DNA from 4 places in the Gracilibacillus sp. D59 genome. Region 4 is predicted to be linked to each of the others. Evidence: riboswitches for the same ligand, from Rfam matches in the RefSeq annotation. Region 4 holds a riboswitch; each other region holds the start of a gene.
The links. A riboswitch is a leader RNA that binds a small molecule or an ion and turns the genes downstream of it on or off. The one in region 4 is predicted to bind S-adenosylmethionine.

Region 1 (3,171 bases), on a different contig from region 4:
GTCAGAGATCGAATTAATGATTGTGATGGCACATTACTAATTACTGATCAACAATTAGTTAAACGTGTTCCAAAGGACGATATTCCATCATTAGAAACTATCCTTTTTGTAGAGGATATTGAGAAAGAACCATTACAACCGGTTGACGGTGATGAATTTGTGGAATGGGTGGACTGGGAAGATGGCTTAATAATTCACTATACAAGTGGTTCTACAGGTAAACCAAAAGGTGTATTGCATGCCCACCGTGCTGCTCAACATCATATCGTCACTGGTAAGTGGGTACTGGATATAAAAGATGATGATGTTTACTGGTGTACGTCACATCCAGGCTGGGTAACAGGAAGTGTATATGGCTTGTTTGCTCCACTACTGAACAGAGCAACAGTAGTGATACAAGGTGGACGATTCAGTGCCGAGAATTGGTATTCTTTAATTGAAGAACTAGGGGTAACGATTTGGTATAGTGCACCGACAGCTTTCCGTATGCTCCTGTCAAAAGGTGATCTATACAAACAATATGATCTATCATCTGTTCGCCATGTACTAAGTGTAGGAGAACCATTAAACCCTGAAGTCATCCAATGGGCATGGAACAGCTTAAATGTCCGCATACATGATACATGGTGGATGACAGAAACTGGTGGACATTTAATCGTGAATCTTCCTGCCGAGAAAATAAAACCAGGTTCGATGGGAAGAGCTTTTCCTGGCGTACAGGTTGGTATTTTAGATGAAGAAGGTAATGAATTACCTCGTGGTGAAGTTGGTCAACTAGCGGTTCGTACACCGTGGCCAGGACTAATGAAAGAAATATGGGGAAATAAGGATAAGTTCAAATCTTATTTCCAGTACGAGGGATGGTATATCTCTGGTGACTTAGCGTTACAGGATGATGAAGGATATGTCTTCTTCCAAGGCCGAAATGATGACATGATTAATTCTGCAGGTGAGCGTATTGGTCCGTTTGAAGTAGAAAGTAAGTTAATTGAACATCCGGCAGTAGAAGAAGCTGGTGTAATAGGTAAACCTGATGAATTACGTGGTGAATTAGTTAAAGCTTTTATTACATTAAGAGCTGGATATGAACAATCAGATGAATTATTAGAAGAGATTCGATTATATGTTAGAAAAAATCTATCAGCACATGCTGCTCCTAGAGAGATAGAAGTAATGGATGAATTACCGAAAACAAAAATTAGTGGAAAAATTTTAAGAAGACAATTAAAAGCATTAGAAATCGAAAGAAATAATAAAGTTAAAAATTAAAACATATAGATACTCTTATGAAGAGTGGTGGAGGGACTGGCCCGAAGAAACCCGGCAACCTTAAGCGAGTTATGCTTAAAAGGTGCTAAATCCTGCAAACGTTAGTTTGAAAAATAAGAGGGAGATAATAGTTGCAGTCTCTCTTGTTTATCAAGAGGGGCTTTTTTGTTTCCCTAAATTATTAGGAGGCTTATAAAATGGTAAAAGCAAAAGTGAAAAGAAGTGTCGTAGAAAATTTAGAGGAAGCAGCAGAAAAACAATTATCAAAAGCAGCAAAATTATATTTAGATCAAGTAACATCTCAAAAGGCAAATTCTACATCGTTTATTCTCAATAGCAAGTCATCGACTAAATTGAATATCTCTCCACTGTTATTAGGTGCGGTTGGTGCACAGACCTATTTTCATGAAGACGGTGAATTAGCAACCGCAAAAGCAGCTAGTAAACAAGGTGTACCCTTTATCGTTAGCAGTCATTCGTCCTACAGCATTGAAGAAGTAAGTGATGCTGTACCAGATAGTGAGCTTTGGTTTCAAGCTCATATTTTTCAAGATTTGGAACTTACGAAGCATTTTATCCAACGTGCCGAATTAGCAGGATATCAGGCTATTATTTTATCCATCTCAAATGATGAGATTCATCAAAAAGCAGATCAATTAGTAAAAGGAACTACAAACTTTGTAGTGGATCCGATTTTTGCTAAAAAAAATTATCATAGTAAAATTCCTTTGTCTGAACGAGTTGCTCAAGAATATCAAAAGCGTCACATTTCTTGGGATGATATTCAATATATCAAACAATTTACAACCTTACCGATCTTTATTTACGGAGACTTGTCACTGGATGATGTTCGTTCAAGTTTGGAGCAGCAAGTTGATGGTATTATCCTGTCTAATATTAACAAGTCCAATCTCGATTTATTGGAAAAGATCGATATTATAGCTAGTGAAAGGTTAATTGTTGTTGTTGAGACAGAAGTGGAAACTAAAGACGATTTAAATCATTATTTACAACGAGGTGCTGATGCTATTTCGATTCGAAAAAGTTATATTTACGGATTATCGACTTCAGGTGTTTTAGGTGCAGAAGATATCATTGCTCAATTGTTCACATGATTGTCAGATATATATATTTTCATAGTATCTTAAATGGGATATAGTATAACTATATCCCGTTTTTTATTTAGCGTAGCTGAATTTAAGGATTTAAGTTTTTCTAATGTTGGAAGGAGTGGTTGTTATGACAATTCATAAGACGAAATTAAGAAAAGTAGTCATTATTGGAACAGGATTTGTTGGTACTAGTTATGCTTATGCGTTGTTAAATCAAGGTGTTGTTAATGAACTTGTTCTGATTGACTTGGATGAGGCAAAAGCAGATGGAGAAGCTCGCGATTTAAATCATGGTATGGCGTTTGGCAATCCAATGCGTATTAAAGCGGGTGGATATGAAGAGTGTCATAATGCAGATCTAGTTGTCATAACAGCAGGTGCGAACCAAAAACCAGGAGAAACGAGGTTAGACCTTGTTACCAAGAATGCTAAAATTTTTAAAGGAATTGTCGATAAAGTCATGGATGTTGACTTTCAGGGGATTTTCGTCGTGGCCACTAATCCGGTTGACATTTTAACACATCTGACAAGGGAAATTTCAGGTTTACCGAAGGAACGCGTAATTGGTTCTGGAACAATTTTAGATACAGCGCGATTCCGATATTTATTAGGAAAACATTTGGAAGTCGATGCACGTAATGTACACGCTTATATCATAGGTGAACACGGTGACTCAGAATTGCCAGTATGGAGTCATGTGCAAATTGGTGGAGTACCATTAGGCCAATATACAGGTATCGATAATTTTTATCAAAATAAAGACATGATCGAGATATTTGAGAATGTACGA
Region 2 (3,171 bases), on a different contig from region 4:
ATAACGGGTTGGTAGGAGTTTCTATGAAAATAGCTTTTGTATTTTGATTAATGTACTGCTCCATTTCGTCTGGATCTGCATATACTGGTGTAATGTTATATGATTCTTGAAAATGTTGAAATAAGCGATAGCTTCCACCATAGATATCCTCTGTTACGATAATTTCATCTTCTTGTTTGAATAAAGAGAAGACTAATTGGATCGCAGCCATACCTGAAGAACATGCGAATCCTTTTGAACCTTGTTCTAATGTTGCGATGGCATCTTCGACAATTTCCCGTGTAGGATTCGCAGATCGTGTGTAATCATAACCAGTTGACTGTCCCAGTGCTGGATGCTGATATGCGGTTGAAAAATAAACAGGGGCTTCCACTGCACCGGTACGTTTATCTTGTCGATTGCCAATTTGCGCAAGAGCTGTTTCGATATCGTTCATTTTATACATCCTTTCTAAATAAAAAAGAGGTCTTCGATAAGTAGAAGACCTCCTTGTTTAAGGTTGCATTCTCTTATCTTTGGTAATTTACCATCTGGATTTAGCACCATACAATTACTATTGCTGGTTGCTGAGGTGTCATCGGGCCAGTCCCTAGACCTCTCTCGATAAGATATAGTATTTTTGGAAATTTAATACATTTATCATACACCACAAAGGAAGAAATTACAAGGCGCATACCCAAAAAAAATTTTATATATTGGATCTGTTGACAATTACTAAAGAATGGCTTATATTATGGACATCATAATTATTTGGAAATTTATGAAAAATAATATATTGTCTTATCAAGAGAGAAGGAGGGATCTGGCCCTGTGAATTCTCAGCAACAGGCTTCCAAAGCACTGTGCTACATCCAGCAGCTTTTTGGCAGATAAGAGGCAAACTCCTACTTCATCGCCAAGTAGGAGTTTTTTATATTTATTTAACAGAAATATAATTTTTATCACGGTGCTAACCGTCTGTAAGACCCCCGAAGTAACACAAGAAAGTTAAATGGGGGATAATTATTATCTGAATCAAAACTGAGAGAACTAGCTAAATTTGTTTATTAATCCGAGTTTTCCTATGGGTATATAGGTGAAGAAAATAAAACCACGTAGGTTATAGTGGTGAAGGTTGGGATTTTAGATGTTAACAATAATTGCAATATTCGCTGCATGTCTATTTGCTTTTAACATAGGTGCAAGTGGTTCAGCAGCTAGTATGAGTATTACGTATGGTACTAAAGTAGTCAGGCAAAGAAGGTATGCACTAATAATTGCTGGATTAGGCGCCGTCACGGGTGCAATACTTGGAGGTCAACATGTTACGAATACGCTAGGGAAAGGTATCATCTCAGAAGAAATATTAGATATTAAGATTGCCTGTATTATTTTAATAGTTTCGGCTTTTACATTATTAATTACAAATTACATTGGTATTCCTTTATCGACTAGTGAGGTAACGGTAGGCGCAATTATTGGAGTTGGTATTAGTTACCAACAGTTGCACGTTCATACTATAGTAGTGATTGTATCCTTCTGGATAGTGGTACCAGTTGCAGCCTTTCTGATTACGCTTTTCCTTGAAAAATTTAGAAAGACCTTACAAAATAAAATAAATTATAAACCTCCTGTAAAACTATTGACGTTTATCTTAATCATAACTGGTATAATAGAAGCCATAGCTGCAGGTATGAATAATGTAGGGAATGCTTTAGGTCCATTAGTAGGTGCTGGGATCAGTTCAATGGAGTTAGGTTTACCATTGATGGCAGTTATTGTAGCGTTAGGGAGTATTTTGTTTGGAGGGCGTGTGCTAGAAACGAATGCAAAAAAAATTACTTCACTATCTCTAGGAAATGGTATTGTGATTTCAGGTGCTACTGGGGGACTGGTAGTAGGTGCATCATTACTCGGGATACCAATCCCAATGACACAGGTAACTACTTCGGCGATAGTCGGGATAAATGCCAGTTACCAGTTAAAAGATGTTTGGAAACAAAAAATTATTCATCAAATAGCAAAAGTGTGGATTACATCTCCGATTGTATCATTAATTATTGCATTTGGATTGACAGAGGTAATTGTTCAACAGAGATTTTACCAAGTGATACTTTTAACATTAGCTATTATTGCTACTTTTATATTAGTGAGATTTCGAGAAAAACCAGCAAAAGTAAACACAAAAAAAGGATGGGATCAACATGGGGAAAGTGTACTTAGTGGGGGCAGGACCAGGAGATGAAGAATTAATTACTGTCAAAGGATTACGTGCTATACAGGAAGCAGATGTTATCCTGTATGATCGCTTAGTAAATCCATCATTATTAAAACATGCGAAGGAAGAAGCAGAACTGATTTTCTGTGGGAAACAACCACAGAAGCATGGGTTAATTCAAGAAAAAATAAATGCACAACTTATAGATTATGCTTCAAAAGGTAAAATAGTGACGAGGTTAAAAGGAGGCGATCCCTTTATTTTCGGTCGAGGAGGAGAGGAAGCGATTCATCTTGAAGATAACGAGATAGAATATGAGGTGGTACCAGGAATTACGTCTGGAATAAGTGCTGCAGCATACGCTGGCATTCCACTTACTCACCGTTATATAAGCGGATCGGTAAACTTTATTAATGGCTCCAATCCTGAGGCGAAATCAGACGAACAATGGCGTCATATTGCCAAAGGAGCTGATACTTTGTGTTTTTATATGGGAATCAGGAAGTTCCCTGTAATTTGTGAAAAATTAAAGAAGGCTGGATTAAGTAAAAATACTCCTGTATCTATTATTCATTGGGGGACGTTACCACAACAAAAAACAGTTGTTGCCGATTTAGAAACGATTTCTGAGCGACTACATGAAATAAGTAATCCCTCTTTAATTGTAATAGGAGAAGTAGTTCGGCTTCAGGAGCAAATTAAGTGGTTTAAGGAATCTACAGAAGCAATGTCTTAAGGAAAGAATGACTAGTTATGATATCATCATAACTAGTCATTTTTAATAGCTTTCATAATTTGTTCTTGATCTTTTTCCCAGTCCCATTGTGGATTTATCCGGTCTATAAATTGTTGGAGTTGTCTTTCTGATAAATCCTTTTTACCATTTGAGTTGTTTAGATAAGATTTAAGTTCCCATTCTCCTCCTTTTTTGTTTTCAATCGTTTTCCACTTTACTGTAAATATATAGTCATTAC
Region 3 (3,171 bases), on a different contig from region 4:
AGCATCTGGCCACCATATGGTACGATACCTTGCCATGACGCAGCAAAAACATCAAGGATACTGGCCGATTTCCTCGGATCGATTTGATATTTGCTGGCAATGTTTTTAGCTAACGGACCAGTCATAATGATCGAAATCGTGTTATTGGCAGTACTGATATCTGCGACGCTGACAAGTCCAGCAATACCAAATTCAGCACCTTTTTTCGATTTAATCCGACTTGTAACAAAATTCAAGAGATAATCGATCCCGCCATTGTGCTGAACAATGCCAATTATTCCACCAATAAATAAGGCAACAATCGCGATATCTTCCATGTTGATAATCCCTTGAGAAGCGGCCTGAATTAAACTTGTTCCCGTATAAGATCCGTCGATCAAACCAATCACACCAGCTAAAATGATTCCGCCGGTTAATACTATTAGCACATTCACTCCTAGGATCGCAACTATTAATACGATAATGTATGGTAATACTTTTACAATATTATATGAATAGTCCTCCAATGCATTGACATGGCTGCCTGATGTAATAATCCATAAAATGATGGCAGTAATGATCGCACCAGGAAGTACAATGAAAAAGTTCGTCTTAAACTTATCACTCATCGACGTATTTTGTGTTCGTGCAGAGGCAATCGTTGTATCAGAAATCATGGATAAATTATCACCAAACATAGCCCCACCAATAACTGTAGCCATCGCTAACGCCATTGGTATATCAGTTTGTTCTGCAATTCCAATACCAATGGGTGCAAGTGCTACTACAGTACCCATCGAAGTCCCCATCGTAATGGAGATAAAACACCCAATTATAAATAGCCCTACCATTAATAGATTTGCAGGAAGAAGTGAAAGACCCAAGTTTACTGTTGCATCAACAGCACCCATTCCCTTTGCAACTTCTGAGAAAGCTCCTGCCAGCACAAAAATAATAACCATTAAAATAATATTTTCATGCCCGACACCTTTCGTAAACACTTCTATTCTTTTTGATAATTTTTCTTTATGATTCATGGCAATAGCTACCGCCGAAGCGATGACAACTGCTACATTAATAGGCATATTGGAAAAATCTTGTGTAATAATTCCAGTACCGATAAATAATAAAACAAATATAAGTAATGGTAATAGCGCGAATGCATTACCCTTTGACTGTTGTGTCACTCTTAATCCCCCTAAATAAAATTAGTGCATGGTCATGCCGCCAGTAACATTAATGGCTTGACCTGTCATATAGTCAGAATATGTTGAAGCTAGAAATATAACGACATATGCGACATCTTCTGGTGTTCCAGTTCTGCCAAGTGGTACCTGTGAGAAATCCTCTTCCTTAATCGCTTCTTTATCCAGCCCTCTTAATTTTCCACCGATAACTCGTTCTCTCTGTTTCATACTTGTTTCCACAATTCCTGGACATACAGCATTGACATTAATCTGGTCTTGTGCAAGCTCCAATGCCATCACTTTGGTCAATCCAATCACTGCATGTTTTGAAGCAACATAACTCCCCATTAACCGATAACCATTTTTACCAGCTTGTGAAGCTATATTGATAATTTTGCCGCCATCACCTTGATTCCTCATCTTTTTCGCCACGGTCTGACTAGATAATTGGACACCTTTGGCATTTACCTCCATAGTCTTGTCCCAATCTTCTTCTTTGATGTCGACAAAATAATCCATCGTAGAAATTCCAGCATTATTTACTAATATATCAACTTTGCCAAAATATGATATTACCTGATCAACCATCTTTTCTACATCGTTTTTATCAGTAACATCTGCCTGAATAAATAGCAAATCGTCTTCATTTCTATGGTGACTCTTATGAATATCAACAACTGCAACTTTTGCTTTAGAGTATCGTAAAGCATCGGCAATAGATTTACCAATACCATTTGCACCACCTGTTACGATTGCAACTTTGCCTGTTAGATCCATAGTAAACATGGGCTAACCTCCTATATAAAGTGAGACTATGATCAGTGTGGTTTTGCCCCCCACAGATCATTAGCGAAACTTACCAGGGTGTTAACGTTTGTTATCCCTAAACTTATCCTTGTGTTACTTGAAGTGGAGGTCTTACATACGGTTAGCACCGTGATAAAAATAAAAAAGACCACTTCCAAAAAAGAAGAGGTCAGTAAAATTCTTTATTCGCTCTTCTTATCTATTAGCTAATCGCTACTGGAATTGGCACATTGCTTATTAGAGCTGTTGCCGAGGTTTCGTAGGGCCAGTCCCTCCACCTCTCTGGATAAGAATATTATTCAATTGTGAAATACTATTAATTTACAATTAGAAGACGATAAAGTCAAGTATTTTAATTGGAATTGTTATATTTGAAGAAGATTCTTATATGTTCACTTAATGAAAATTCTTAATTATACCCTTGATATTATGAGTGCACATGAAGAAAAGAATTCTTGCGCCTGTTAGCTTCATACTGTCAAAACACTAACTATGTTATAAATATAATCAAATATTTTGAGGTAAACAACAATATGCACTTTACAATAGTGTGCGTCATACACTATACTGAATGTAGGAGTTGATAAACATGAATGACGCTAAAGGATATATGGATAAATTAATGCAAGAATTGCGCCGTGGTACGATTACGATTGGTGTGCTGAGTCAATTATCAGAACCTCAATATGGATATTCACTTGTTACCAGACTCGAAGAAAAAGGAATTCATGTAGAACCTGGCACACTTTATCCACTATTAAGAAGATTAGAAAAACAAGGGCTACTTGAAAGTAAGTGGGACACAAATGAAGCAAGACCACGTAAATATTACTTATTAAGTGAAACCGGAAAAGAAGTATACGAACTGCTGATCGTTGAATGGCAACATATCGTACAGAGCATGAGTAATGTTATTGACATTAAAGGAGGAAAAAAAGATGGAGATGATTGATCGTTATATTTATGCTGTAACACAGAAGCTCCCACAATCACAACGGGAGGATATTGCAGAAGAACTCCACAGTTTAATTGAGGATATGTTGGATGAACGAGTCCAAAGCAAGAATATTACGGATGATGATGTGGAAGAAGTATTGATGGAGTTGGGAAACCCTAGACTTTTAGCTCAGAAATATAGAGGCACCAAAAAATATCTAATTGGCCCTGAATTTTTTGATTCCTACATGTTGGTACTAAA
Region 4 (3,171 bases):
ACATTCTCATAAACAGTTTTGGATGACACAAGATAAAACCCTTGAAATATCATGCCAATTGATTGCCTGGCACTCCGTAACTTCGGACCCGATAATGTCATTAAATCGAGGCCATTAACGATTACCTTGCCTGATGTTGGGCGTTCTAATATATTCATACAACGAAGCAGTGTACTTTTTCCGGCTCCACTATAACCGACAATACCGTAAATTTCACCTTGCTCAATCGTAAGAGAGACATTATCAACACCGATGATTTTCTTTTTTTTGCTTTTAAACTCCTTGGTCACTTGATCTAAGACAATCAATTACAATCACTTCCTTCTGAATTTACTTCCAGGATGATCATTTGGTAATGTCGCATTACCTTGTGGAAATAATTTTTCTCGTAATGTTCCTTCTCGATAATCTTTTTTGTATAAACCTCTTTCCTGCAGTTCTGGGATGACCAGGTCAACAAATGCTTCTAAATCCCCTGGTGTAACTAAATGAGTTAAGTTAAATCCATCGACGCCTGATTCTTCAAACTGGTATTGGATCTCATCTGCTACTTCTTTCGGGTTACCTATAATATAACTATTGCGGTCAATTGACTCGAATCGATCCAATACCTCACCTACTGTCAATTGTTTCGGTGCATCTTTGGTTAATGTAGCAGCTTTATAATGCCCACCTTCTGTTTTCTTCTTGTAACTAAAAGGCTCATCTCGATCGTATTCCTCATATTCAGCAATATCATAACCACTTGCACCATATTGTGCCTTAGCGGCATCTGCACTCCACTCTTTGTTATACGCCTCGAATTTCGCTTCCGCTTCTTCCCTTGTTTCAGCTACAATCACATTTAAAAAGGAAATAATTTTAACATGGTCAGGGTTACGGCCATGCTTTTTGGCACGTTCTCTAATATCATCGGCATAATAGCGAATCCTTTCCGGTGTTGGACCTCCGACAAAAATACATTCTGCATGCCTAGCAGCAAATTCACGGCCTTTTTCTGATGTACCTGCTTGGTATATAACTGGTGTCCGTTGCAGAGATGGTTCACTTAAATGAGGACCTTCTACTTTGAAATAATGCCCTTTATGATTAATTTCGTGCACTTTCTCAGGGTCTACCAATGTATTATTTTCGTTGTCTTCTATTACGGCCTCTTCTTCCCAGCTTTGTTCCCATAATTTGTACGATACATCCAGGTATTCATCTGCAATATCGTAACGTTCATCATGCTTGATCATGTCTTCTAACCCAAAATTCCGAGCTGCATTTGGTAAATAAGAGGTAACAACATTCCAGGCAACTCTGCCTTTTGTTAGATGATCCAAGGTTGAAAAACGTCTCGCATTACCAAATGGTGCTTCATATGTTGTACTTACCGTTACAGCAAACGACAGATGTTCTGTCACACTTGCCATCGCAGAAACGAGTAATGCCGGATCATTTAACGGTACTTGCAATCCATCTTTAATTGATGGTGCTTTACTTTTTTGATAGACATCATACACACCTAATACATCTGCGAAAAATACAGCGTCGAATTTGCCACGCTCTAATAATTTTGCTAATTCGATCCAGTAATCCAAATCCTTATATTTACGGTGCCTTTCGTTTTCCGGATGTTTCCATAAACCGTGCGAATTGTGCATGGCACTATTCATATCAAATGCGTTTAAAATGATTTGTTTTCCCATTTTGTTTCCCCCTCATTACACTAATAAAAAAAAGCCTCTTCTAAGAAAAGAAGAGACTTTTTTAATACTTAACAGTCCTATTCTTTTCTTATCTTTCAAGCATTAAGCTTGCTGGAATTGGCACAGTACTTTCATTCAAGTCTGTTGCCGAGGCTTCCAAGGGCCAGTCCCTCCACCTCTCGCGATAAGAAAACGAGTTCGCTATAAAATTATAGTTAACAATGTAACTTTTTTGTAGATAATTGTCAATCATTATTTTACATTTTTGTTATAAAGCACTAACTTTAATCCAATACACTTTTCGCTAAATTATAGACAATAGCATCATCTGTCGGCGGATTATGTAATCCAGCACGGACATCGCGATAATGTCGTTGCAATGGATTTTTAGCAGACAAGCTTCTTGCTCCAACAATTCTCATTGCCAAGTCCACGATATTGTTCGCACTATTGGTGACAATGTGTTTAGCTGCTTGTAAGGACGGGCCAAGTTCTGCTCGTTTATCCGGTTGTTCTACCCATTTTGTCGCAACAGCATATAACACTTCCCGTGCTTTAAACAATTCCAATTCGATTTCCCCAATTTTCCTACGGACTTCTGGTACTTCCTTAATCGGACCAGGCAATGTATTCGGTTGGAAAGTAGAGGCAAAATGGATCGCATAATCCCTTGCAGCTGCAGCTACTCCTAAATAAACAGCAGGAATTTGTAAGTACCATCCTTTAGGAAAAGGCTTCTTCGGATCTTCTTGAAATAATAAGTCATCCTTTGCTACCAACACATTATCTAAAATTAAATCATCACTTTTCGTCGCCTTCATAGAAATACTGTCCCATGTTTCCTCCACTCGAACACCAGGTAATTTATGATCAATAAGTACATAGCCTTTTTTACCAGTTCGATTGACGTCCACCGTGACAATCGAATAATCAAGTGCGACAGCCATAGAAGTAAATGACTTTGAACCATTGATCTTCCAGCCATTCCCTTCTTTTTCAGCAACAGTAGTCGGAATACCACCGCGGGAGGGGCTGCCAGTAGCTCTTTCTGTTTGAGCTAAGTTTAATAATGCCTTTTTCTCCACTACTAACCGGCACACTTTGGCAAAGCTTTCTTCACTCCAATTACGATCCTCTGCTTGTTCTAATAACACTCCTAATTGCCAGCCTAGTGATAATGCTGTAGGTGCATCCCCTTTTGCCAATGTCTCCTGAATTTGCAAGAATTGATATAGATTAAGCCCTTCTCCTCCATACTCCTTTGGAATGGTTAAGGATAAAAAGCCACTCTTCTTCAAATCCTCAAAGTTGGCATACGGAAAACTTGCTTCTGCATCGATCAGCTCAGCTCTTTCAGCGAAAATGTCAGCTAATCTTTTTGCTTCTAGTTGATGGTTTGTTTCAATTATCTGTGTCACTTGATTCCCCCTTAATAAAAAAATCCTGCTTTTCAATGAGAAAAACAGGATAACCCGTAAAT

Region 1: linked by a shared signal. The riboswitch ahead of ACTWP4_RS12365 (alpha-hydroxy-acid oxidizing protein) and the one ahead of ACTWP4_RS01145 (LLM class flavin-dependent oxidoreductase) in region 4 are both predicted to bind S-adenosylmethionine.
Region 2: linked by a shared signal. The riboswitch ahead of ACTWP4_RS19070 (inorganic phosphate transporter) and the one ahead of ACTWP4_RS01145 (LLM class flavin-dependent oxidoreductase) in region 4 are both predicted to bind S-adenosylmethionine.
Region 3: linked by a shared signal. The riboswitch ahead of ACTWP4_RS21660 (SDR family NAD(P)-dependent oxidoreductase) and the one ahead of ACTWP4_RS01145 (LLM class flavin-dependent oxidoreductase) in region 4 are both predicted to bind S-adenosylmethionine.

The regions. Positions count from the first base shown of each region.
Region 1 covers NZ_JBQQCK010000006.1:172,937-176,107, reverse strand. The annotation lists gene acsA (acetate--CoA ligase) at 1-1,269, shown strand, start outside; SAM riboswitch class I at 1,282-1,389, shown strand; gene ACTWP4_RS12365 (alpha-hydroxy-acid oxidizing protein) at 1,467-2,384, shown strand; gene ACTWP4_RS12360 (L-lactate dehydrogenase) at 2,509-3,171, shown strand, end outside.
Region 2 covers NZ_JBQQCK010000014.1:5,137-8,307, reverse strand. The annotation lists gene ACTWP4_RS19075 (methionine biosynthesis PLP-dependent protein) at 1-436, opposite strand, end outside; SAM riboswitch class I at 507-610, opposite strand; SAM riboswitch class I at 778-876, shown strand; gene ACTWP4_RS19070 (inorganic phosphate transporter) at 1,127-2,224, shown strand; gene cobA (uroporphyrinogen-III C-methyltransferase) at 2,184-2,933, shown strand; gene ACTWP4_RS19060 (hypothetical protein) at 2,966-3,171, opposite strand, start outside.
Region 3 covers NZ_JBQQCK010000020.1:5,371-8,541, reverse strand. The annotation lists gene ACTWP4_RS21665 (Na+/H+ antiporter NhaC family protein) at 1-1,166, opposite strand, end outside; gene ACTWP4_RS21660 (SDR family NAD(P)-dependent oxidoreductase) at 1,188-1,952, opposite strand; SAM riboswitch class I at 2,166-2,266, opposite strand; gene ACTWP4_RS21655 (PadR family transcriptional regulator) at 2,563-2,925, shown strand; gene ACTWP4_RS21650 (HAAS signaling domain-containing protein) at 2,912-3,171, shown strand, end outside.
Region 4 covers NZ_JBQQCK010000001.1:234,252-237,422, forward strand. The annotation lists gene ACTWP4_RS01140 (methionine ABC transporter ATP-binding protein) at 1-308, opposite strand, end outside; gene ACTWP4_RS01145 (LLM class flavin-dependent oxidoreductase) at 315-1,691, opposite strand; SAM riboswitch class I at 1,777-1,882, opposite strand; gene ACTWP4_RS01150 (acyl-CoA dehydrogenase family protein) at 1,976-3,109, opposite strand.